Regions from separate parts of the Mesorhizobium maamorense genome, predicted to be linked through region 2. Evidence: riboswitches for the same ligand, from Rfam matches in the RefSeq annotation. Region 2 holds a riboswitch; each other region holds the start of a gene.
The links. Region 2 has a riboswitch for cobalamin ahead of ACIU1A_RS30060 (aromatic ring-hydroxylating dioxygenase subunit alpha). Riboswitches for the same ligand answer to the same signal wherever they lie in the genome.
Positions count from the first base shown of each region.

Region 1 (7,214 bases), 2.2 Mb from region 2:
TGGCATATATAATAAGCGTGCTTATCATTCAAGTCCGGCATTGTTCCAGAAGCCGGCAAACGTGCATGGCAGCCGTGCAGCACAATCATGGCTGCGTCCGATGATTTCGGCCGCCGCGACACCCATTACAAGCGGTTGCGGATCAGCATGGTGACAACGAAGAAGGCGCCGAGCGAGCTGGTGATGATGCCGATCGGCAGTTCCTGCGGCGGCAGCAATGTGCGCGCCAGAAGGTCGCTTGCCAGCAACAGCACCGCCCCGAACAGCGCGCAACTTACGATCAGGCGCAGATGCAGCGCGCCGGCCAGCGGCCGCGACAGATGCGGGATCATGAGGCCGACGAAGCCGATGACGCCAGCGACCGAAACCAGGATCGCGGTCGAAAAAGCGGCGACCAGAAACGTCGTCCGTCGCATTCGCGCCACCGGCACGCCAAGACTTTCGGCGGCATTTTCGCCGGCCAGGAAAGCGTCCAGCCGGCGATGATTCCACAGCCCGTACGCCGCAATCGTGCCGGCCCCAAGCGCACCCAGCCAGATATTGTCCCACCGCGCAAGGCCGAGCCCGCCCATCGTCCAGAACAGCACCGAATGGGCGGCGCGCTGGTCACCGGCAAAGACCAGGTAATTGGTCAATGCGGTGAACATGAAGGAGACCGCAAGTCCGGCGAGGATCAGCCGTTCGGGGCCTTGTCCCCTCACCCGCGCAACCAGCAAAAGCACAACGCAAGCCGCCAGAATACCGCCGGTGAACGCAGCGATCGGTAGCGTCCAGATCCCGAAACTGTCGCCGAAGACGGTGATGACGGAGACAGCGCCGGCGGCGGCTCCCGACGAGAGGCCGAACAGGAACGGATCGGCAAGATCGTTGCGCGTCACCGTCTGTAACAGCGCGCCGACCACGCCCAGGCCGCCGCCGACACAGATGGCCAGGATTATGCGCGGCAATCTGAGGTCGACGACGATCCTGCCGACCGGGCCGGACACGTCATGCCCCTTCAATCCGATCGCATGGCCAAGTGCTGCAACGACGTCGCCCAACGGAATCATCGTCGAGCCATAGGCGATCGACAGCAGCGCGAACGCGGCGATTGCCAACGCCGCCGCCGTCATGGCCAATAGGAATGCCTTGTGCCGCAAAGTCATGTTCCCGGTTAAAACGCTTCCGGATGCATCGCCCTGGCAATCTTGCCGATCGCGTCGATATTGGCCGGCCCGGGTGTCAGTTCGGCATAGCGAAGCGCCACGAAGCGTTCGTTCCTGACCGCGTCCGTCTCCTTCATTGCCGGATGCGCTTTCAGGAAATCGAGCAGCTTCCGGTAGCCGCCGCCATCCTGATAGTCGAGCAGGATGAGGAATTGCGGATTGCGCGAGGCCACCGTCTCCCAATCCGTGTTGCCCCAGCTGGTGTCCATGTCGGCCATGATGTTGTCGCCGCCGGCCGCGGAAATCATGGCGTTGGGAATGGCGAACTTGCCTGATGTGAACGGCTTGTCCTCGCCGGAATCATAGAGGAACACGCGCGTTCCCCTGCGGGCGCCGACCTTGGCCGTGATTTCGGCGAGCTGCGCCTTCCAGCCGGAGACGAGCTTATCCGCTTCGGCCTCCTTGCCGAAGATCTTGCCCAGCTTCTCGACATCGCCATAGAGCAGGTCCATCGAAGCGGCGGGGCGGTTCTTGTCGAGATGGACGCAGCTTTCCGTCAGCACCAGGGTCTTGATGCCGTGTTGCGCCAGCGTATCGGGCGTCACCTCGCCGCCCGGCTTCATGCCGTAGTACCAACCGGCGAAGAAGAAGTCGGGCTCGACAGCGACCAGGTTTTCCAGCGTCGGATATTTGGGCGCCAGTTCCGGGATCGAGCCTTGCTCGGCCTTGAATTCGGGGCCGACCTTGTACCATCCGGTGATGCCGGTCAGGCCGACGATCGACGGCTGCAGCTTCAGGGCGAAGGCCATCTCGGCCATGTTGAGATCGTGAATGACAGCGCGCTTTGGAGGCGCGTCGAAGGTCAGCGACTTGCCGCAGCTGTCGACCGTCACCGGAAAGGCGAAGGCCGTAGAGGCCAGCAGGGAGAAGGCAAGAGACACGGCAAGGCGTTTCACGGATGTTGCTCCTTGTTGAACGGGATCTGCCGGAAATGGCTTCGATCACGAAGATGGCGCGGCACGGTTCGGAACCTCGAACACCGTCAGCTCGCGGTCCTCCGTCGGGTGGCGCAACCTAAAGACGTCGATACCGAAGATCTCGCGGATCAGCTGCTGGGTGAGTGCTTCCCGTGGCGGCGCCAGCACATGCAACCGGCCATGGCTCATCACCGCGACCCTGGTGACGAAAGGCGTCACCAGTGCCAGATCGTGCAGCACCGCGATCACGGTCATGCCGAGGCCTGCAACCAGTTCGAGCAACTCGCTGCGCGCCCGCGGGTCGAGATGGTTGGTCGGCTCGTCGAGGAACAGGATCTTCGGCTCCTGCGCGATGGCGCGGGCAAGCTGGGCGCGCTGGCGCTCGCCGCCCGACAGCGAGCCGATGGTGCGGCCAAGCAGCGGCAACAGCCCGGTCCGGCGCAGAGCCTCGACGACAATGTCGCGTTCCTCGCTCCTGTGCCTGCGGCCGGTATGCGGAACCCGGCCGAGCTCGACATAGTCGATCACCGCCAGCCGTGGATCCGGTTGATCGGTCTGGCCGACGACGGCGATGTGCAGCGCCCGCTCGGCGGTCGAAATCCTGTCCAGCAAGCGCCCGGTTAGCTTCACTTCGCCCGAACTCGGCCTCAGCATGCCCGATAGCATGCGCAGCAATGTCGTCTTGCCGGCGCCGTTGGGACCGATGATGGCGAGACGGTCGCCCGCCGCCACCGAAAGGCTGACCGGATACACCAGATGCAGGCCATCCGCCGCTGCGGCCAGGTCGCGGGCATCGAGAAGCGGCGCGGTCATGGGCAATTCCTTGCAGGGCCTGCCGGAATACGGGCCAGCGTCTTGCTTGCCAGTCCTGCCGGACGCTGGCCTGAATTCACCTCGGTGGCGATATCGCGGCAAAGCGTGCACACGACGATGCGATGCATGGCAATGCGATGTATGCGATCGATGGAGCCGTCCAACTTCCGTCACTTTCAAAATGGCGACGGAAGGAAGCTGGCTTGAACCGGTCGACAAGACCGAAACCTGCGTCTCCTCCCGGCACACCCCGTCCGGTCAACTCATGCAGATGGCAGGTCTCCTGGCTCGCGGGTCGTTGCGCCATCCTGCCTTCCCAGCCTTGCCGGCCAGTGGCTTCTCGGATTTTGCTCGCCGCTTACAGTTGCGGGGGCAGCCATGGCTTCGACCCGAAAATCGGGCCTCACCATGTTCCCTTTTCACCCCTCGCCTTGCGGCGCGGGGACCATCACGAGTCGCAGCCTAGGATGCAGGCAGCGTCAAGGCAAGGTCGATGCATGTTCTGTTATAACGATACAAACGTGTGGTCAATCACTATCGCGCGCCACCAGTTCCAGCGGCCAGACCTCGCGAATGATCTCTGGCCCTTTCGCGCCGGCGAAAGCCGGGAGCGAGGCGAGCAGGATTTCGCCGAGCCGCCGCCCCATCGGGTCAAGGCTCGGACGAAAGCCGGTCAGCGCCGGCGAGAAATAACGGCAGAGTGGCGTGTCTACGATGACGATCACCGCGACATCCTGCCCGGGTTTGATCCCCATTTCGGCGAGCGCTTTGCAGCCGCCGAGCGCCATCGAGTCGTTGTTGAAGATAATCGCGGTCGGCGGATCCTTCGACCGCATGACTTGCGGTGTCACCGCGTAGCCACCGGCTTCGTTGATAAAACCATCCACAATCAGGCCGGGATCGACTTCGATGCCGTGCCGCCGCAGCGCCTTGCAATAACCCTCCAGAAACAGATAACCGAAATTCAGGTCAAGCGACGGCCGGATGGCGGCGATGCGGCGGTGGCCACGCGCAACCAGCCGGTCGACCGCATCGGCGCCCGCCTTCTCGAAATCCAGATCCAGAGAGGGATAGCTGTCGTCGCCGGACCGGCTTCGGCCGAGCGTCGCGAAGGGAAAGCCGGCCTTGCTCAGATAGTCGATGCGATCGTCCTCGCGCCGCGTCCAGGCCAGTACGACGGCATCGGCACGACGCGTCTCGACGACGCGGCGCAGCCGCTCCTGTTGATAATCCGCCGGCGCGCCCATGACGATGATCAGGTCCAGCCCGCACTCGGCCAATGTCGCTTGCAGTCCGGTGAGGAACGGAATGAAGAACGGCTCGCCATACTGCTGGTCGCCCGGATGCGGCTGCAGCATGAAAGCCACGGCATGGGTGGTGCCGCGGCGTAGGTTCCTGCCCGAGTGGTTCGGTGAATAATTGAGCTTCCGGGCCGCCTCGAGCACGCGCTGGCGTGTCTCGGCGTTCACGTCGGCGCGCCCGTTAAGCGCGCGCGAGACTGTACCGATCGAAATGTTCAGGTGCCGCGCAAGATCGTGAATGCTGGACGCCAAGACCTCCCCCTCCTGCTTCTGGCTAGCACCAGCCGGTCGTGCGGCCAAGGCGTTTCAGAGCCGACGGTACAAATCCGATTGACAATATATGCCATCGGGTGTGTCATCGTAAACGTTTACGGAAGTCATTTACGGACTGCCGTGGGTGCCAGCCAGGAGGGGTTGGCCGGAGGAGCGCTGGATGATGCACGTCGTCCTGGTCGGGTGCGGAGCCATGAGCAAAACCTGGCTCGAGGCCATCAGCCAATCCCCTGCCGTCAAGATCGTCGGTCTCGTCGACCTCGACGCCGACAGGGCGCGCCAGCGGGCACGCGAATACGACCTCGCCGGGGTCGCGATCGGGACCGATCTCGACGTCGTTCTCTCCCAGACCAGACCCGATGCGGTGTTCGACGTGGTCGTGCCTGCCGCCCGTCGCGCCGTGGCGAATTCGGCCTTTGCCCATGGCTGTCATCTGTTGACGGAAAAGCCGCTGGCCGACAGCCCGGACAATGCGCGCGCCATCATCGACGATGCGCGGCGCGCCCGGCGCATCCATGCCGTGGTGCAGAACCGCCGCTACGTCGCCAACGTCCGGCGCATCCGGCGCTTCCTCGGCTCCGGGGCCATCGGCGCTGCGACCAGCATCCATGCCGATTTTTTCATTGCGCCGCATTTCGGCGGTTTCCGCGAAGGCATGCGCCATGTGCTGCTGCTCGACATGGCGATCCATACATTCGACGCCGCCCGCTACATGGTCGATGGCGAGCCGACCGAAGTGTATTGCCGGGAATGGGAGCCGGCCAATTCCTGGTACCGGCAGGGATCGTCGGCAAGCGCCACCTTCGAGCTCGGCCAGGGCAAGATGTTCACCTATCGCGGCAGTTGGTGCGCCGACGGTTTCCGCACCAGTTGGGAAGGCAGTTGGCGCATCGTCGGCGAACGCGGCAGCCTGACCTGGGATGGTCATGACGAGTTGAAGGCCGAAGCCGTGCTGCCGGAACGCGAAGGCCTCCTCGACAAGGTCGTGCCGGTAGCGGTGCCGCCGCTCGACCCTGCCGACCGCATCGGCGGGCATCTCGGCGTCATGGAAGATTTCGTCCGCGCCGTGGAAACCGGCACCGAGCCGGAGACGCGCGGCGCCGACAATATCAAGAGCCTGGCCATGGTTTTCGCGGCGATCGAAAGCGCCGAGACCGGGCGCCGGATCGAAATCCCCAGGCAGGAAGGATGACCATGGCGGACCCGCTTCTTGACATCAGGATCGGCACCATGGTGCGGGCCAATCTCGAAGATCCGGCCGCCTATGTCAGGCAGATCCTGCCGCTCGGTTTCGAGAGCGTCCAGCCCTTCTTCTGGCAGACGCTGGGCGGCAAGGACCTGGGGCGGCTCGCCGGCGAGATCCGCGACGCGATCGGCGATGCCGATGTCAGCGTCAGCTCGATCGGCGTGTTCGGCAATCCACTCGAGAGCGGCGACACCGACCGCGGCGTGCTCAAGGCCTGGGAAACGGTGATCGACAGCGCGCATCTGTTCGGCACCAATCTGGTCAGCGGTTTTACCGGCCGCATCCGCGGCAAGCAGCTGACCGACAGCCTGCCGCGCTACCGCGAAGTCTGGGGCGAATTGGCCAAACGCGCGGCCGACAAGGGCGTGCGCATCGCCTTCGAGAATTGCGCCATGGATGGCAACTGGGCCGGCGGCGACTGGAACATCGCCCATAATCCGGACGCCTGGGAGCTGATGTTCAACGAATTGCCGGATGAGAATCTGGGTCTGGAATGGGAGCCCTGCCATCAGTTGGTCTATCTGATCGACCCGATCCCGCAGATCCGCAAATGGGCGCCGCGCATCTTCCATGTCCACGGCAAAGACGCGACGGTGCGCTGGGATGTCATCCGCGAGCACGGCGTCTTCGGCCGCCTGCCCTTCGTGCAGATGCGCACGCCCGGCTTCGGCGACAGCGACTGGACGCGGGTGATCAGCGAATTACGGCTGGCCGGATACAAGGGCGCCATCGACATCGAAGGTTGGCACGACCCGGTCTATCGCGACGATCTTGAAATTACAGGCCAGGTCCGCGCGCTGGAATACCTCCAGCAATGCAGGGGAGGCCTGAGCTACCTGCCGAACCCGACGTGAGGATTGGCCGGCGGGAGGAGCCGGACGGGATTGCCGAAGCAGATGTCGAAACCCTCGCTCGCGAGGACAAAGGAGGAACGTGCATGAGCATCGCCAAGAGAACGACACTTCTGCGCACGACCGTGGTGGCGACCGCCACGGCGCTCGCCGCCGCCATCTCCACCTTGCCGGCACAGGCGCTCGACGCGCAATGGTGCAAGGACGTCCACATCCGTTTCTTCGTCGGCGGCGCCGAGGGCGACGCTTTCGGCACCATTGTCTACAATGGCGCCAAGCAGGCTGCGGCCGATCTCGGACCGAAAGTGGATTACATCTTCTCAGGCTGGGACATCGAAAAAATGGTCCAGCAGCTGCGCGAGGCGGTCGCCGTCAAGCCCAACGGTATTGCCATGATGGGCCACCCCGGCGACGCCGCCATCATGCCGCTGGCCGAACAGGCGCATAAGGACGGCATCAAGATGATGTACCAGAACGTGCCGGTGCCGACGGTGGTGGCGGCCTTCGGCGGGGGCTATGTCGGCGCGCAGCAGGAACAGCAGGGCCGCGCGCTCGGCGCGGAAGCCTTCAAGCTGGCCAAGCTCAAGGCCGGTGACAAGGCAATCATG
Region 1 covers NZ_CP173356.1:1,561,896-1,569,109, reverse strand. The annotation lists gene ACIU1A_RS07985 (iron ABC transporter permease) at 126-1,145, opposite strand; gene ACIU1A_RS07980 (ABC transporter substrate-binding protein) at 1,154-2,101, opposite strand; gene ACIU1A_RS07975 (ABC transporter ATP-binding protein) at 2,147-2,935, opposite strand; cobalamin riboswitch at 3,191-3,400, opposite strand; gene ACIU1A_RS07970 (LacI family DNA-binding transcriptional regulator) at 3,463-4,488, opposite strand; gene ACIU1A_RS07965 (Gfo/Idh/MocA family protein) at 4,670-5,701, shown strand; gene ACIU1A_RS07960 (sugar phosphate isomerase/epimerase family protein) at 5,704-6,609, shown strand; gene ACIU1A_RS07955 (substrate-binding domain-containing protein) at 6,693-7,214, shown strand, end outside.
Region 1: linked by a shared signal. The riboswitch ahead of ACIU1A_RS07975 (ABC transporter ATP-binding protein) and the one ahead of ACIU1A_RS30060 (aromatic ring-hydroxylating dioxygenase subunit alpha) in region 2 are both predicted to bind cobalamin.

Region 2 (7,214 bases):
CCCATCCGCTGTCGGCAGTTCCAGCGTCACGAACTGGCCCGGCTTGTAGCGGAACCAGGTCTGGTTATCGGAGCGGAAGGTGAAGGTCTTTACATCAGGCGCCTCATCGCTCACGCCGATCACTTCCAGCACCTGGAGCCTGTCGTTCCAGGGCGCCATCTGATCGAGATGGCGGTAGAGGCCGAGATCCGTCATCGCATTCATCCCTCACCTCTCAAGCAACGCTGCGCAGGGCCGGCCGGCCGTCTTCGGCGAGGCGCGGACCGATGAAACGCGCGTACCAGTCGACGAACTGGATGACGCCGCCTTCGTGCAGTTCGGAATAGGGGCCGGGTTCATAGGCCGGCGACAGGATGCCGAAGGCGTTTTCCTCGACGATGCGACGATCCTGGCCGTTGGTCTCGGTCCAGACATGGGTGAGTTCGGCAAGGTCGTAGTCGACGCCCTCGACCGCGTCCTTGTGAACCAGCCATTTGGTCGTCACCGCGGTCTCGGTGGCGCTGATCGGCAGCACGCGGAACGTGACGGCGTGGTCGCCAAGGATGTGGTTCCAGGTCGTCGGATAGTGATAGAGCAGCAAGGAGCCGATGCGGTCGGTGGCAACGCCGTCGGACAAGTTCTTCTTGACCGCGCGTTTTCCCGTCATCGTATAACTGACGGCATCGCGCAGCAGCGGCGCGCGGGTGGCACGGTACTGTCCGGCCGGGTCGATGCGGAACCTGCTCGGCAGGCCGGCCGCCTCGCACTTGGCCCAGTGCGCCAGCATCTCCGGGTCGCTGTCGGCGTCTTGCACGCCAGTCACGGTCGGCGCCTCCGGGAAGGTCTTGCAGAGCTCCGGATGGTTGCCGGCGCAATGATAGCATTCGCGGTTGTTTTCCCAGACCAGCTTCCAATTGCCCTTCTCGACGATGGTGCTCTCGAAGGCGACCTTTGCTTCGCGCAGCCGATGCGGCAGCAAATAGGGTTCGATCATCGTCCGCATCGGCGCGAAATCCGCCGGCTCGTCGGCGAGGCAAATGAAGATGTAGCCGCCGACGCTTTCGCAGGCGACCGGCTTCAGGCCGAACTGGCTCTTGTCGAAACCCTCGGCCATCTGCCTGGCGAACAGCAGCCTGCCGTCCAGTTCATAGGTCCACTGATGGTAGGGGCAGACGAGCTTCGCCGCCGTGCCCTTGTCTGTGTTGCAGACGCGGCTGCCGCGATGGCGGCAAGAATTGTGGAAGGCGTTGATGTTGCCCTTCTGGTCACGCACCAGCACCACAGGATAGTCGCCGATCTGCACGGTGATGAAGCTGCCGGGCCGGGGCAGTTCGCAATCATGGCCGATGAACAGCCAGTCGCGGTACCAGATCAGCTCCATGTCGAGCTTGAAGTAGTCGGGATCGGTATAGAAGGGCTGCTCGAGCGAGAAGCCGTCCCTGCGGCCTTGCAGCCGTTTCAGCATGTCGTTGCGCGCATCCATGTCCTGTCCTCGCATTGAAGTCCTGTCCTCGCATCGAAGGACTGAACGGAGGGGAGAGAGGAAGGATCAAGCCGCGCCGGCTTGCGCCGGACATGCACCATCCGCCTCTTGACCGCCCGCCGCGATCAGTCGAGTCCAACATCTCGGGCTGGTTTCCGGGCTCTGGAGCTGTCCTTGCGGACTGTCGCGACACCTTCCCAGGCCTTTGCCCAGTGGTCTCCCGTTGCGACCTGAACTCCACCACCGTTGCGGGGGCAGCGCCGGATTCTGACCGGCTTCCCAATTCTCCGCCTCGTCGTCACGCGGCGGCACCTGAGATGGCAGGATCTAACCATGATCGCCGGCTTGTCGTCGGCATGAAAACGACATCGCATCCATGCCGCGCGACACGCATTGGAAACAATGCGGCCGCCGTTGCAGGGGCAGAAAGCCTCAGGTCGCCGCCTCGGATTCCGTCTCGTGGCGGAGGTGACTATTAGCGTCCCCTAAAATCGAACCGAACGGTTCGTTTCTGTTGACGATGCGTGCAGGACGGTGTGAACACTGGGCCTTCGACACAGTTGGTGATCGCGCGACGTGTTTGCATAACCATCTGATACTAAACAGAAAAAAACGAATGTTGAAGGCTCTGGCACAATTTCAAGTGGTGGAAACTTGGTCCACACGGAAAAACTTCGTGATTGGAAATGGCGGTATGGCCTTCCCACATCGGGGCTGTCCGAACGACGCGATTTCCTCCCAAGACACGCCGCTAGACGGACGGAAAAATACTGGAGTATCAAAAAATGAAAAAGATCATTCTCACTGCCGCCGCCCTTCTGGCTGTTTCCGGCAGCGCCTTCGCTAGTAGCGACCATTATGGTTCGAATGCCCCTGCGGCCACCGCCGTCGACAGCTCGTACACCGCTTCGACCAAGAAGTCGGAACCGGCTGCCCAGACGCCTGTCCAGGGTGCCGATCGCAACCTCTTCGGCAACAACTAACAGCCGCTCTCCAGTTGACGGCGGGCCTTCCGCCGTCCTGGCGAAATTTGAGAATTCAGGAGACTTGAAATGAAGAAGATCGTTCTTGCTGCCGCCGCCGTCCTGGCCGTGTCGGGCAGCGCTTTCGCCGGCAGCGACAACTATGGCTCCAATGGCGCCAACCAACCTGCTGTCACCTCGGTCGACAACGCGCACACGGCTTCGGTCCAGAAGTCGGCGCCGTCTGCCCAAGCGCCTGTTCAGGGTGCCGATCGCAACCTCTTCGGCAACAACTAACAGCCGATCTCCAGTTGACGGCGGGCCTTCCGCCGTCCTGGCGAAATTCGAAAATTCAGGAGACTTGAAATGAAGAAGATCATCCTTGCTGCCGCCGCCGTTCTGGCGGTTTCGGGCAGCGCTTTTGCTGGCAGCGACAACTATGGCTCCAATGGCGCCAACCAGCCCGCGGCCACTTCGACCGACAGCTCATACACCGCTTCGACCAAGACGTCGGCTCCGGCTGCCCAGGCACCTGTTCAGGGTGCCGACCATAACCTCTTCGGCAACAACTAACAGCCGATCCTGCAGCAGATGGCGGGCAAGCCCGCCTCTGCGGTGGAATTTGAGAATTCAGGAGACTTGAAATGAAAAAGATCATCCTTGCTGCCGCCGCCGTCCTGGCCGTTTCGGGCAGCGCTTTCGCCAGCAGCGACAACTATGGCTCCAATGGCGCCAATCAGCCTGCCGTCACCTCGGTCGACAATGCGCACACGGCTTCGATCCGCGACAGCGGCTCGCCCGTCTACAAGCTGCTCAATTCGTCGGGCGATGTACACAAGTCCGCCCCTCAGGGCAGTGACCGGAATCTCTTCGGCCACTAACAGCCGAAGCTGACACCAAACAGGAGTGGCGGGCTTTGCCCGCCGCTCCTGTTTTTGCGTGACCGGCAATTAATTCATGGCCTGCTCTCAGGCCGCTTTCGCTTCCGTCTCGTGCAGCGCGAAGGATCGTCCATCCGCGTCGAAGATATGAAGGTCTCCGGCGTCGGCGCTCAGCCGCAGTGTCGCCCCGCGCTTGACCTCGACATTGCCCGGCAGCTTGGTCACCAGCGGCAGGTCGGCGCGGCCGATGTCGACATAGACGAGTTGCACCTCGCCGAGCTGCTCGACATAATCCACCGTTCCTTCGAACAGATAGTCCGTGCCGCCGGCGATCGTCAGGTCCTCCGGCCGCACGCCGAAGCTCACCGACGCGCCCTTGGCCGAGGCCGGCGTCGCGATCGGCACCGTAGCCTTGCGGCCGCCGACATGACTGATGACGGTCGGATTGCCCGATTTGTCGATGGTCGCCGGCAGGATGTTCATGGCCGGCGAGCCGATGAACTGGGCAACGAACAGATTGCCGGGTTTCTTGTAGAGTTCCATCGGCGTGCCGACCTGCTCGATATGGCCCTCCTTCAGCACCACGATGCGGTCGGCCAGCGTCATCGCCTCGACCTGGTCGTGGGTGACATAGATCATGGTGGTGTTGGGCATCGATTCCTTGAGCTTGGCGATCTCGATGCGGGTGGCGACGCGCAGCGCGGCGTCGAGGTTCGACAGCGGTTCGTCGAACAGGAACACCTTCGGGTTGCGCACGATGGCGCGGCCGATGGCCACGCGCTGGCGCTGGCCGCCCGACATCGCCTTGGGGAGGCGGTCGAGATAGTTGGTCAGCTGCAGGATCTCTGCCGCCTGGCGCACGCGCTTGTCTATCTCGGCCTTGCTTTCCTTGCCGATCTTCATCGAGAACGCCATGTTGTCGTAGACCGTCATATGCGGATAGAGCGCGTAGGACTGGAACACCATGGCGATGCCGCGTTTCGACGGCGGCACGTCGTTGACCACCTCGCCGGCTATTCTGAGCTCGCCCGAGGTGATCTCCTCGAGCCCTGCGATCGAGCGCAGCAATGTCGACTTGCCGCAACCCGACGGGCCGACGAAGACGATGAACTCGCCTGATTTGATGTCGAGGTCGATGCCGTGCAGAATGTTGAGATTGCCGTATGATTTCTTCACTTGCCTCAGCGTGACATCGGCCATGTTTCCCTCCAGTGGTCCCTAGAATTCAGTCGATGCGCCCGAACCAGGCGCCGTAGCCGCCGAGGCGGATGGAGCCGGAGCTCTGCTGTCCCGAAAATCCGTGTCCGGGCAAAGGTTGCAGCGATCGACCGCCAAGGTCAACCTCCGCTGGCCCGGATCCCAGGTTGAAGACGCAGACGATCTGCTCGTTGCCCGCGCGGCGCGTGAAGGCGACAGTGTCGCCCTGGCTTTCGATGAAATTGATATCGCCCTTGGCCAACGCCGGATGGGCACGGCGGAAGCCGAGAAAGCGCCGGTAGTGTTCGAGCAGCGAATGCTCATCGCCTTGCTGGACATTGACGGCTTGCGACAGGTGCTTGGCCGGCACCGGCAGCCACGGCTTTGCCTGGGAGAAGCCGCCATTCCTGGCGCTGCCGTCCCACACCATCGGCGTGCGGCAGCCGTCGCGGCCCTTGAATTCCGGCCAGAAACGGATGCCGTAGGGATCTTGCAGATCCTCGAACCGCAATTCGGCTTCGCCGAGCCCCAGTTCCTCGCCCTGATAGATGCAGACCGAACCGCGCAAGGACATCAGCAATGCCGAGATAACCTTGAGATAGGCGGTCGGGTCGGCTTCGTTGGCGGCCCAGCGCGAGGCCGGGCGCATCACGTCATGGTTGGAGAAGGCCCAACACGACCAGCCGTCACTGGCAACCTTGCCGAAGGTTTCCAGCACCGAACGGACCTTGGCGGCGCTGATCTTTTCCGGCGCCAGGAAATCGAAGGAATAGCACATGTGCACGCGCTTGCCGCCGGCTGTATAGGCCGCAACGACGTCCAGTCCGCGCTGTGAATCGCCGACCTCGCCGACCGCGGCCGTTGCCGGATATTCGTCGAGCAGGGCGCGGAAGCGTTCGAGGAAGCCGAGGTTCTCCGGACGGCTCTTGTCGTAGATGTGGTCTTGGTAGTTGTAGGGATTGACCGCGGGTGCGGTCTGGTCGTTGCGCTGCTCCGGCGGCAGCGGCGGGTTGTTTTCCAGCCCCTGGCTGTGGAAGTAGAAATTGATGGTGTCGAGGCGGAACCCGTCGACACCGCGCTCCAGCCAGAAGCGGGTCACGTCGAGCAGCGCGTCCTGGACTTCGCCGTTGTGGAAATTGAGGTCCGGCTGTTCCGCGAGAAAGTTGTGCAGGTAATATTGCTGGCGGCTGGTGTCCCATTGCCAGGCCGATCCGCCGAAGATCGACAGCCAGTTGTTGGGCGGCGTGCCGTCCGGCCTGGGATCGGCCCAGACGTACCAGTCGGCTTTCGGATTACTGCGGTTCGATCGGCTTTCCCTGAACCAGGGATGGATGTCGGCGGTGTGCGACAGCACCTCGTCGATCATCACTTTCAGCCCCAGCCTGTGCGCCTCCGCCGTCAGCGCGTCGAAATCGGCCAGCGTGCCGAACATCGGGTCGACGTCGCAGTAATCCGAGACGTCGTAGCCGAAATCCTTCATCGGCGATTTGAAGAAGGGCGAGATCCAGATGGCGTCCGCGCCGAGCGCGGCGATATAGGGCAGCCGCCCGATGATCCCCTTGAGGTCGCCGATGCCGTCGCCATTCGAGTCCTGGTAGCTGCGCGGATAGATCTGGTAGATCACGGCACCTCGCCACCAGTCGCTATCGACGGCGAGATCGGGCCTCGAACTGGCTTTCAAAGCGGATTGCATGGTTTCAGCCTCCTTTCACCGAGCCTGCGAGCAGCCCGCGGACGAAATAGCGCTGCAAAGAGAAGAACACGATCAGCGGCACGATGATGGTCACGAAAGCCGACGTCGTCAGGATCTCCCAGTCGCCGCCACGCGAGCCGAGCAAGGCATTGAGCTTGGCGGTCAGCACGATCTGATCCGCCTGCGTGCCAAGGAAAACCATCGCCACCAGGAGATCGTTCCATACCCACAGGAACTGGAAGATGGCGAAGGACGCCAGCACGGGAAATGACAGCGGCAGCACGATCTTGACGAATATCTCGAAATCGCTGGCGCCGTCGATGCGCGCCGATTCCATGATCTCGCGCGGCAGGCCGGCAATGTAGCTCCGCAAGAGGTAGATGGCGAAGGGCAGTCCGAAGCCGGTATGCGCCAGCCAGATGCCGAGATAGGTCTTGGAGGGCACGCCGAAGAAGGCGCCGACGCCGTTATAGAGCTTCAACAGCGGGATCAGCGACATCTGCAGCGGCACCACCAGCAGGCCGATGATGACCGCGATCAGAAGCGCGCGCCCGGGAAAGCGCATCCAGGCCAGAGCGTAAGCCGCAAAAGCGGCGATCAGGATCGGGATGACGGTCGCCGGGATAGTGACGGTCAGCGAGTTCATGAAGGAGCGGCCGATGCCTTCCGAAAACAGCACGGTCCTGTAATTGTCGGTGGTGAATTTCGGCGGCGCCGAGGAGGCATAGTAGACGCGCTGGCCGCGGTCGCCCTCGAACGCCTTGGGCGAGGTCATGACGAAGCTGCCGTCGGCATTGAGCTGCAAGGTAACGCCGTCGCCGAGATCGGCCGATGTGCCGGCCGGATATTGTGTCGGTGCCGCCGACTTGACGCCGAAGGCGCTGATCTCGCGCTTGGCGCCATCGCCGAAAATGTTGCCCTGGAGGACGAACTTGCCGTCCTTCTCGACCTGCGCCGAGGCGGGCGGCAGGCGTCCAGCTTCGGTCTGGGTCGAACTGGCGAACGAGTTCCACCAGCCC
Region 2 covers NZ_CP173356.1:6,008,496-6,015,709, forward strand. The annotation lists gene ACIU1A_RS30055 (2Fe-2S iron-sulfur cluster-binding protein) at 1-195, opposite strand, end outside; gene ACIU1A_RS30060 (aromatic ring-hydroxylating dioxygenase subunit alpha) at 215-1,462, opposite strand; cobalamin riboswitch at 1,591-1,793, opposite strand; gene ACIU1A_RS30065 (DUF680 domain-containing protein) at 2,248-2,445, shown strand; gene ACIU1A_RS30070 (DUF680 domain-containing protein) at 2,515-2,721, shown strand; gene ACIU1A_RS30075 (DUF680 domain-containing protein) at 2,791-2,997, shown strand; gene ACIU1A_RS30080 (DUF680 domain-containing protein) at 3,069-3,305, shown strand; gene ACIU1A_RS30085 (ABC transporter ATP-binding protein) at 3,393-4,505, opposite strand; gene ACIU1A_RS30090 (alpha-glucosidase) at 4,531-6,195, opposite strand; gene ACIU1A_RS30095 (carbohydrate ABC transporter permease) at 6,200-7,214, opposite strand, start outside.

Region 3 (7,214 bases), 930 kb from region 2:
CGTCGTCGCGAACAAAAGACCAGTTGAGGATCGTCACCGGGCCTGTGAGCATGCCCTTCACCGGCTTTTTCGTGAGTGACTGGGCAAATTGCCACCAGTGGACTGTCATCGGATTCGGCCGCGATACGTCGCCGAAGATGATGGGAGGGCGCACAAGCCGGGACCCGTAACTTTGCACCCAGCCATGCTGGGTGAAGGCGAGGCCGGACAGTTGCTCCCCGAAATGCTGCACCATGTCGTTTCGTTCGAACTCGCCGTGCACCAGCACGTCCAACCCGATTTCCTCCTGCCAACGGACCGCCGCCTCTGTCTCCTTCTTCAGGAACGCCTGGTAGTCGATATAGCTCAGTCGGCCCTTGGCATGTGCGGAGCGCGCCCTGCGCACCTCGGGCGTCTGCGGGAAGGACCCGATGGTCGTCGTGGGGAACGGCGGCAGGCCGAGCGTGTCAGCCTGGACTCTCGAGCGCTTGGCAAATGCGCTCTTTCGTTGCTTCTTGCCGCCGTCAATGCTGCTTACGCGCCCGTGGACGAGCGGATCATGGACCTTTCCAGACATTGCGCGCGCGGCGGCCGCCTCTTCAGAAGCCTTCAGCGCGCCTGCTACGGCCTCCCTGCCTTCCGATAGGGCTTGGGCCAGCACGAGCAGCTCTTCAGTCTTCTGGGCGGCGAATGCCAGCCACGACCCGACGTCCACGTCGAGCGCGGTCTCCATCCGCAGGTCCATCGGCACATGAAGCATTGAGCAGGAAGGCGCAATTTCGACGCGGTCCAGCGGCCAGCCGGCAATCACCGGCTCGATGCGGTCGAGAATGGCATTAAGGTTCGCGCGCCAGACGTTGCGCCCGTCGATCAAGCCAAGTGAGAGCACCAGATCCTTCGGTGCGAGCCGACCAACCGTCACCAACTGCTCGGGAGCGCGCACGAGGTCGAGATGCAGGCCCGCCAGGCGCAGCGAAAGCGCGGTCTCGAGATTGTCTCCCAGCGGCCCAAAATAGGTAGCCAGCATAATCTTCAACTTGGGCGCGGCTTTCGACAGCTGCCCGTAGGTGAATTCGAAGGCAGCTCGTTCGTTCGGGTTGAGATCGAGCACAAGCGCCGGCTCGTCAATTTGCACCCAGTCGGCCCCCGAGAGCTCCAGCCTCCCAAGCAGTTGCTCGTAGACGGGCAGCAGCCGCGGTAAGAGCGCTATGGGATTAAAGCCCTGGTCGGGAGACTTCGCCAGCTTGAGGAAGGTCATCGGTCCAAGGATGACCGGGCGTGTATGGATGCCGAGCTCTTTTGACTCCAGAAAGTGATCGACTGGTTTCGTCGACGAGAGGGCGAATGTCTGATCGTCGCCAAGCTCCGGCACGATGTAGTGGTAGTTCGTGTCGAACCATTTGGTCATTTCCATCGCGGTTACGCGCTGCCCCTGAACTGCATGCCCGTGACTGGCGTGTCCGCAACCCGCCGTATCGCCTTGCGTCCCGCGCGCCATCGCGAAGTAGATGTCGAGCGGGACCTCGCCGCTCATCCAGCCGTAACGAGCTGGCACGGCGCCGACCATTGCTGCGGTGTCGAGCACATGGTCATACAGTGAGAAATCGTTCGACGGGATTTTCGACACGCCGCGGTCGTGCTGCTCGCTCCAGCTGGCGGCACGGAGCGCCTTCGCCGTCGCCAGAAGGTTGGCAGCAGACGATTTTCCGGACCAGTAGCTTTCGAGCGCGAATTTCAGTTCTCGCCGGCGACCGATACGCGGCACGCCAAGCGTTGCTATGGGAACTTGCTGGGAGACATTCATTCCATACCCCGATGGTTGGGGGCGGGGACAAGGAAGGCGCTAACAGGCCGGCATCAATGCCGAACTGCCGCGGCCACCAGACACCCCGCCCGTGGACGTTGTTCACCGTGGCAGGTCTCCTGGCTCGCGGGTCACAGCCTCTGCCCCGTCTTCCCGGGGCAGTTCACCCCAGTGACATTGGTGGGTAGGCTCGCCGCTTACAGTTGCGGGGGCAGCACCGGCATTGCACCGGCTTCCCTCTTAGCTCCGCTGGGGCAACGCCTTGCGAAGAACCACGACACCCGAACAATCGCAGCCCCTCGTGTTGCTGTCAATAACGTATAAAGAAATGTTTATGTGTTTATGTGAAACCTTTTACCTGCTACGGGTTTGCACGGTCCAAGGCCCCGGTCCAGCTGAGCCGCTTGTGCCCCAGTTTTGCGCAGGCCGTGCCTGGCTGCTCCGGCAAATCCGCTAGCAGCACGATCCTGGCTAACGACTTCGTCAAATGGCGTGTTGGCCACCATGATCGGCCACAGTGCTGGCCCGAAGAGCGTAAATGTTTCCGAGCCGTCAAAATCCGAAATCTGGAGAAAACTGCCATCCTTCACGGAAGGGCACGCGACATTTCTGCACGCGCTTGTCTTAACAGCCCTGCAGCAAGTGCGGTGGGCAGCACCTTGCGATATGCCGCCTACAGCAATCCCGCCAGTTCGGCTTCTCTGCGCAGATTCTGCCTTGGCCTGGGGCCGATCTGCTGGATCACCAGGCCGGCCGCCAGTGAGCCGAGATCGCCGCAGGTCTTGAGGTCGCGGCCCTGCGTATAGCCATGCAGGAAACCCGCGGCATAGAGGTCGCCGGCGCCCGTCGTGTCGACCAGCTCCTTGATGGCGGTCGCCTGGATGACGACGGTCTCGTCGCCGCGCGCGATGACGGAGCCTTTTTCCGAACGCGTCACGGCGGCGACTTTGCAGTCCTTCCGGATCCGGGCCAGCGCCTCGTCGAAGGACGAGGTCTGGTAGAGCGACTTGATCTCGTGGCTGTTGGCGAAGACGATGTCCACGGTGCCCGAGCGCATCAGGTCGAGGAACTCGTCGCGGTAGCGGTCGACGCAGAACGAATCCGACAAGGTCATCGACACTTCGCGGCCCGCCGCGTGCGCCAGCTTGGCCGTCTGCCGGATCGCCTCCTTGGCGCGGGGCGGATCCCACAGATAACCCTCGAAATAGGTAACCTTGGCGCCCGACGCCTTGTCGGCCTCGACGTCCTCCGGCCCGAGCTCGACGCAGGCGCCGAGATAGGTGTTCATCGAGCGCTCGCCGTCGGGGGTGACGAAGATCATCGAGCGCGCCGTCGGCGGCTCCCCCTGAAGCGGCTTGGTGTCGAAGGCGACGCCCTGGGCGTGGATGTCGTGGGCATAGATTTCGCCCAAAGCATCGTTGGAAACCTTGCCGAAGAAGGCGGCGCGGCCGCCGAAGGAGGCAACGCCGGCCGCCGTGTTGCCCGCGCTGCCGCCGGACGCCTCGATCGCCGGGCCCATGCGGCTGTAGAGCAGTTCGGCGCGGTGCGTGTCGATGAGGTTCATCGCGCCCTTGATGATGCCATTGGTCTCCAGGAATTCCTCTTCGCACTGGGCGATGATGTCGACAATCGCATTGCCGATGCAAAGCACGTCATAGTCCGGCATCAATGTCTCCGCCAAAATCCGCGCCGGCTTCTTGCCATGCCCTAGCGGGTGTTTCTTACGAGTGTGGAATGGGTCGCCCTATGCCGACGCGTCCAATACCGGTGCATCACGCAGCTGCCGGTCCTGCCTCTCGCAACAGCTCGTCAGCTCTGTCCGTCTTTTCCCAGGTGAACTCCGGCTCTTCGCGGCCGAAGTGTCCGTAGGTCGCGGTCTTGCGGTAAATCGGCCGTAAGAGATCAAGCGCCTTGATGATGCCTTTCGGCCGGAGATCGAAAAGCTCAAGGACGGCGCGCTCGATCCTTTTTTCATCAATCTTTGCGGTTCCGAATGTATTGACGAGGACAGAGACCGGCGCGGCCACACCGATCGCATAAGCAAGCTGAACCTCGCACAACTCGGCGAGTCCGCTGGCAACGACGTTTTTTGCGACGTGCCGCGCCCCATAGGCGGCCGATCGATCAACCTTGGACGGGTCCTTGCCCGAAAAGGCGCCACCGCCGTGACGCCCCATCCCGCCGTAGGAATCGACGATGATCTTGCGGCCGGTAAGCCCGCAATCGCCGCGCGGCCCACCGACCACGAACCGGCCTGTTGGATTGACCAGGAACCTGATCCCCGTCGTATCCAGGTCCTGAGGCAAGACCGGCCTTATGATCTCCTCAATGACGCCTTCGCGGACCGTGGCTTGTGAGACCTCCTCGTCATGCTGCGTCGACAGGACTATGGTATCAAGCGCTACCGGGCGCAAACCCTCATAGCGGACGGACACCTGAGATTTCACGTCCGGGCGAAGCCAGCCAAGGCCTCCGGTTTGGCGCACCTCTGCCTGTTTTTTTGTCAGATCATGAGCAAGTTGGATTGGCAACGGCATCAATGTTTCGGTCTCGTTGCACGCGTATCCGAACATGAGGCCCTGATCCCCAGCTCCCTGCTCGAGATCCTGCCCTCGCCCCTCGTCGACGCCTTGGCTGATGTCGGGCGACTGCTCGGTCAAGGCCAAGATCACGGCGCATCGCCGGCCGTCAAAGCCGATCGCATCGTCGTCATATCCAATGTCCAGGATGATATCGCGGGCAACTTGGCTGTAGTCGATCTGCGCGTGGCTGGTGATCTCGCCAGCCAGAACGACCATCCCTGACTTAACCAACGCTTCGCAAGCAACTCGGGCCGTAGGATCCCTGCGAAGGATCGCATCAAGCACGCCATCTGAGATATTGTCGGCCATCTTGTCGGGATGTCCCGCGCCGACGGATTCGGAAGAGAACACGAATTGTCTGGTCATGGAATGTCCTCGCTTCAAACGTTGGAATTGGATGTGACAGTTGATCCGGCCGCCTTACCTGTCGGAGATGCCAGGCACGTCGAACGCAGCGCAGAAGTCGGCAACGTCTCTGCGTACTCTGGCATGCACGTCCGAATCATCGGGCTGGCGACAGACCAGGTCGATGAAAGCGGCAATCTGCACCATTTCCGCTTCGCGCATGCCCACAGACGTTACTGCTGGCGTGCCTAACCGAATGCCGCTGGTGAGCGCGGGATGGCGCCGGTCGCCAGGCACCATGTTGAAATTCGTAATGATACCTGCTTGCGACAAGCGCTCGGCATAGGCTTTCCCAGACAACGGCCGGTCCCGAAGATCAAGGATCAGCATGTGATTGTCAGTGCCACCCGTGACGAGTTCATAACCTCGCTCCAGAAGCGCCTGGGCCAGAGCCTTGGCGTTGTCAACGATCTGCTGACCGTACACACGGAAGGACGGGTTCCCTGCTTCCTGCAGAGCGACAGCTAGCGCGGCAATCGTATTCATGTGCGGTCCGCCCTGGAGGAGAGGGAACACGGCACGGTCTATGCGTTTGGCCAGATTGTGTTTGCTCTTGGAATGATAGAGCGCCTGATGGCGGTCTTCATTCCTTGACAAGATGAAGCCACCGCGGGGACCGCGGATCGATTTGTGAGAGGTGCTGGTGACCACATCGCAATGGCCAACAGGATTCGGATGCACTCCTGCGACAACGAGGCCGCTGATGTGGGCGATGTCGGCCACCAGGTAGGAGTTCACCTCCGAAGCAATTTCTGCCATTGCCTCATAGTCAAAGATACGCGGATAGGCAGTTCCGCCGACCCAAATGAGCTTCGGTCGTTCCCGCTTGGCCGTCTCGCGCAAGCTGTCATGGTCAATCTGCTGCGTCTTTTCGTGCAGCCCGTACGGAACTCGCTGATAGTCAGTGCCGGAGAAGTTGACGGCCCAACCGTGAGTCAGATGCCCGCCGCCGGGGAGGGTCAACCCCATCATCTTGTCTCCCGGACACAACAGCGCTCGACAGACAGCCTGATTGGCCGGCGAGCCGGAATAAGGCTGCACGTTCGCGTGTTCACAGCCGAATAGCGACTTCAATCGCTCGATAGCGAGGTTCTCAAGCTCATCGACGATCTCGTTTCCGGCGTAGTAGCGCGCGCCGGGATATCCCTCGGCATACTTGTTGGTGAAAATAGACCCGGTCGCTTCCAGCACCGCGGAGGACGCGAAGTTCTCGGAGGCGATAAGTTTGAGGGTCGTCCGCTCCTGGCGCTCCTGTCTTAAAAGCAGCTCGTGAACGCGAGAATCTGTGACAGCCAGGTGAGGCCACTCGCAAGTGCCAAGCTCCGCGATCGCGCCGCCAGTCGAATTGTTCATATTAGCTTCGCGCTCCATTGGGACTAAGTTTCAGGCAAGCAGGCGGTCACCTTGGACCGCGCGCCCTGTATCGCCTCCAGGCGCTGTAGGTCTTGTCTGTGATGGCCATCGCCGTGGGGCAGGAGATCAACCAGCAATTGAACCAAGCCGCCGTCCGAGCCTCCTGCTTCGAGGTGGTACGAAGGCCAGGGACGCTGTTCGTTGCCGAGAAGAAAGCCGGCTCTGGCGAGCTGGCGGACGTGTGCGACCACGTGCTCACGAGACAGACTCAGAACTTCTGCTAGCTCGCAGACGGTTAGGTCCGCATGCGCACAAAGTCCCAGGATTCGAAGTCGATCAAGATGAGCCGCGGCTTTTAGGCGCCTGACCAGTGTCATCATCGGCCGGCACTCGTTGTACTAACTTCCTCCATTTGGCGTCCTCCACTCTTTCAGAGGCAATCTTGCCGTCCGACAAGTTCAATACGCTCGACCGAGATCGTGTGCGACACATCTCTTCGACCAAGGCAAATGCTCCTGCCGGCTCCGCTTTACCGAGCTGCAGGTATTTGGTCGGGCCACGGCGCCACGGTCTCGACCCGCGGCTTTAAACGAGGCTCAACGTACATATTCTCAGCGGTTTAGAGTGCTAAAAGTCCGCGATTTTCTTTGAAGGATCTGTTGCGACGCGTGCATACCGGCGTTGGGAAAGCTCAATCAGGAGGACTTCATCGAGGTCCTTGCGCGGGGCGGCCAAGCGACGCGCTCACCGCTGAGCCCGCTTGTGTTGGATCTCGCTGCTATGGCGCTGCGTCAGGCACCCGAACTGCCCCCCGGGATGTCATGGCATGTTGCTGTCGTTCATCTCGAGAGCGGGCCTGGTGATACAAATCCTCGGATAACTGATGTCAAACTCTGAGGCTTGCCGCCATATTGCCCCCCATCAGCCGGAAATCCGGTCTGTTTGGGTCGAGGCGGCCGCCATTTTGGCCTCAAGGCGCGGCCTTCCCCGGCGTATCGATATTGCGACAGTACCGGACGGGGCCGAATACGTTTCGGCAGACCACACGCTCATCTCACTTGAATCACTTGTTCATCCAAGGCGTGAACTCT
Region 3 covers NZ_CP173356.1:307,949-315,162, forward strand. The annotation lists gene metE (5-methyltetrahydropteroyltriglutamate--homocysteine S-methyltransferase) at 1-1,759, opposite strand, end outside; cobalamin riboswitch at 1,875-2,075, opposite strand; gene ACIU1A_RS02080 (adenosine kinase) at 2,457-3,449, opposite strand; gene metK (methionine adenosyltransferase) at 3,556-4,731, opposite strand; gene glyA (serine hydroxymethyltransferase) at 4,786-6,123, opposite strand; gene ACIU1A_RS02095 (ArsR/SmtB family transcription factor) at 6,147-6,503, opposite strand.
Region 3: linked by a shared signal. The riboswitch ahead of metE (5-methyltetrahydropteroyltriglutamate--homocysteine S-methyltransferase) and the one ahead of ACIU1A_RS30060 (aromatic ring-hydroxylating dioxygenase subunit alpha) in region 2 are both predicted to bind cobalamin.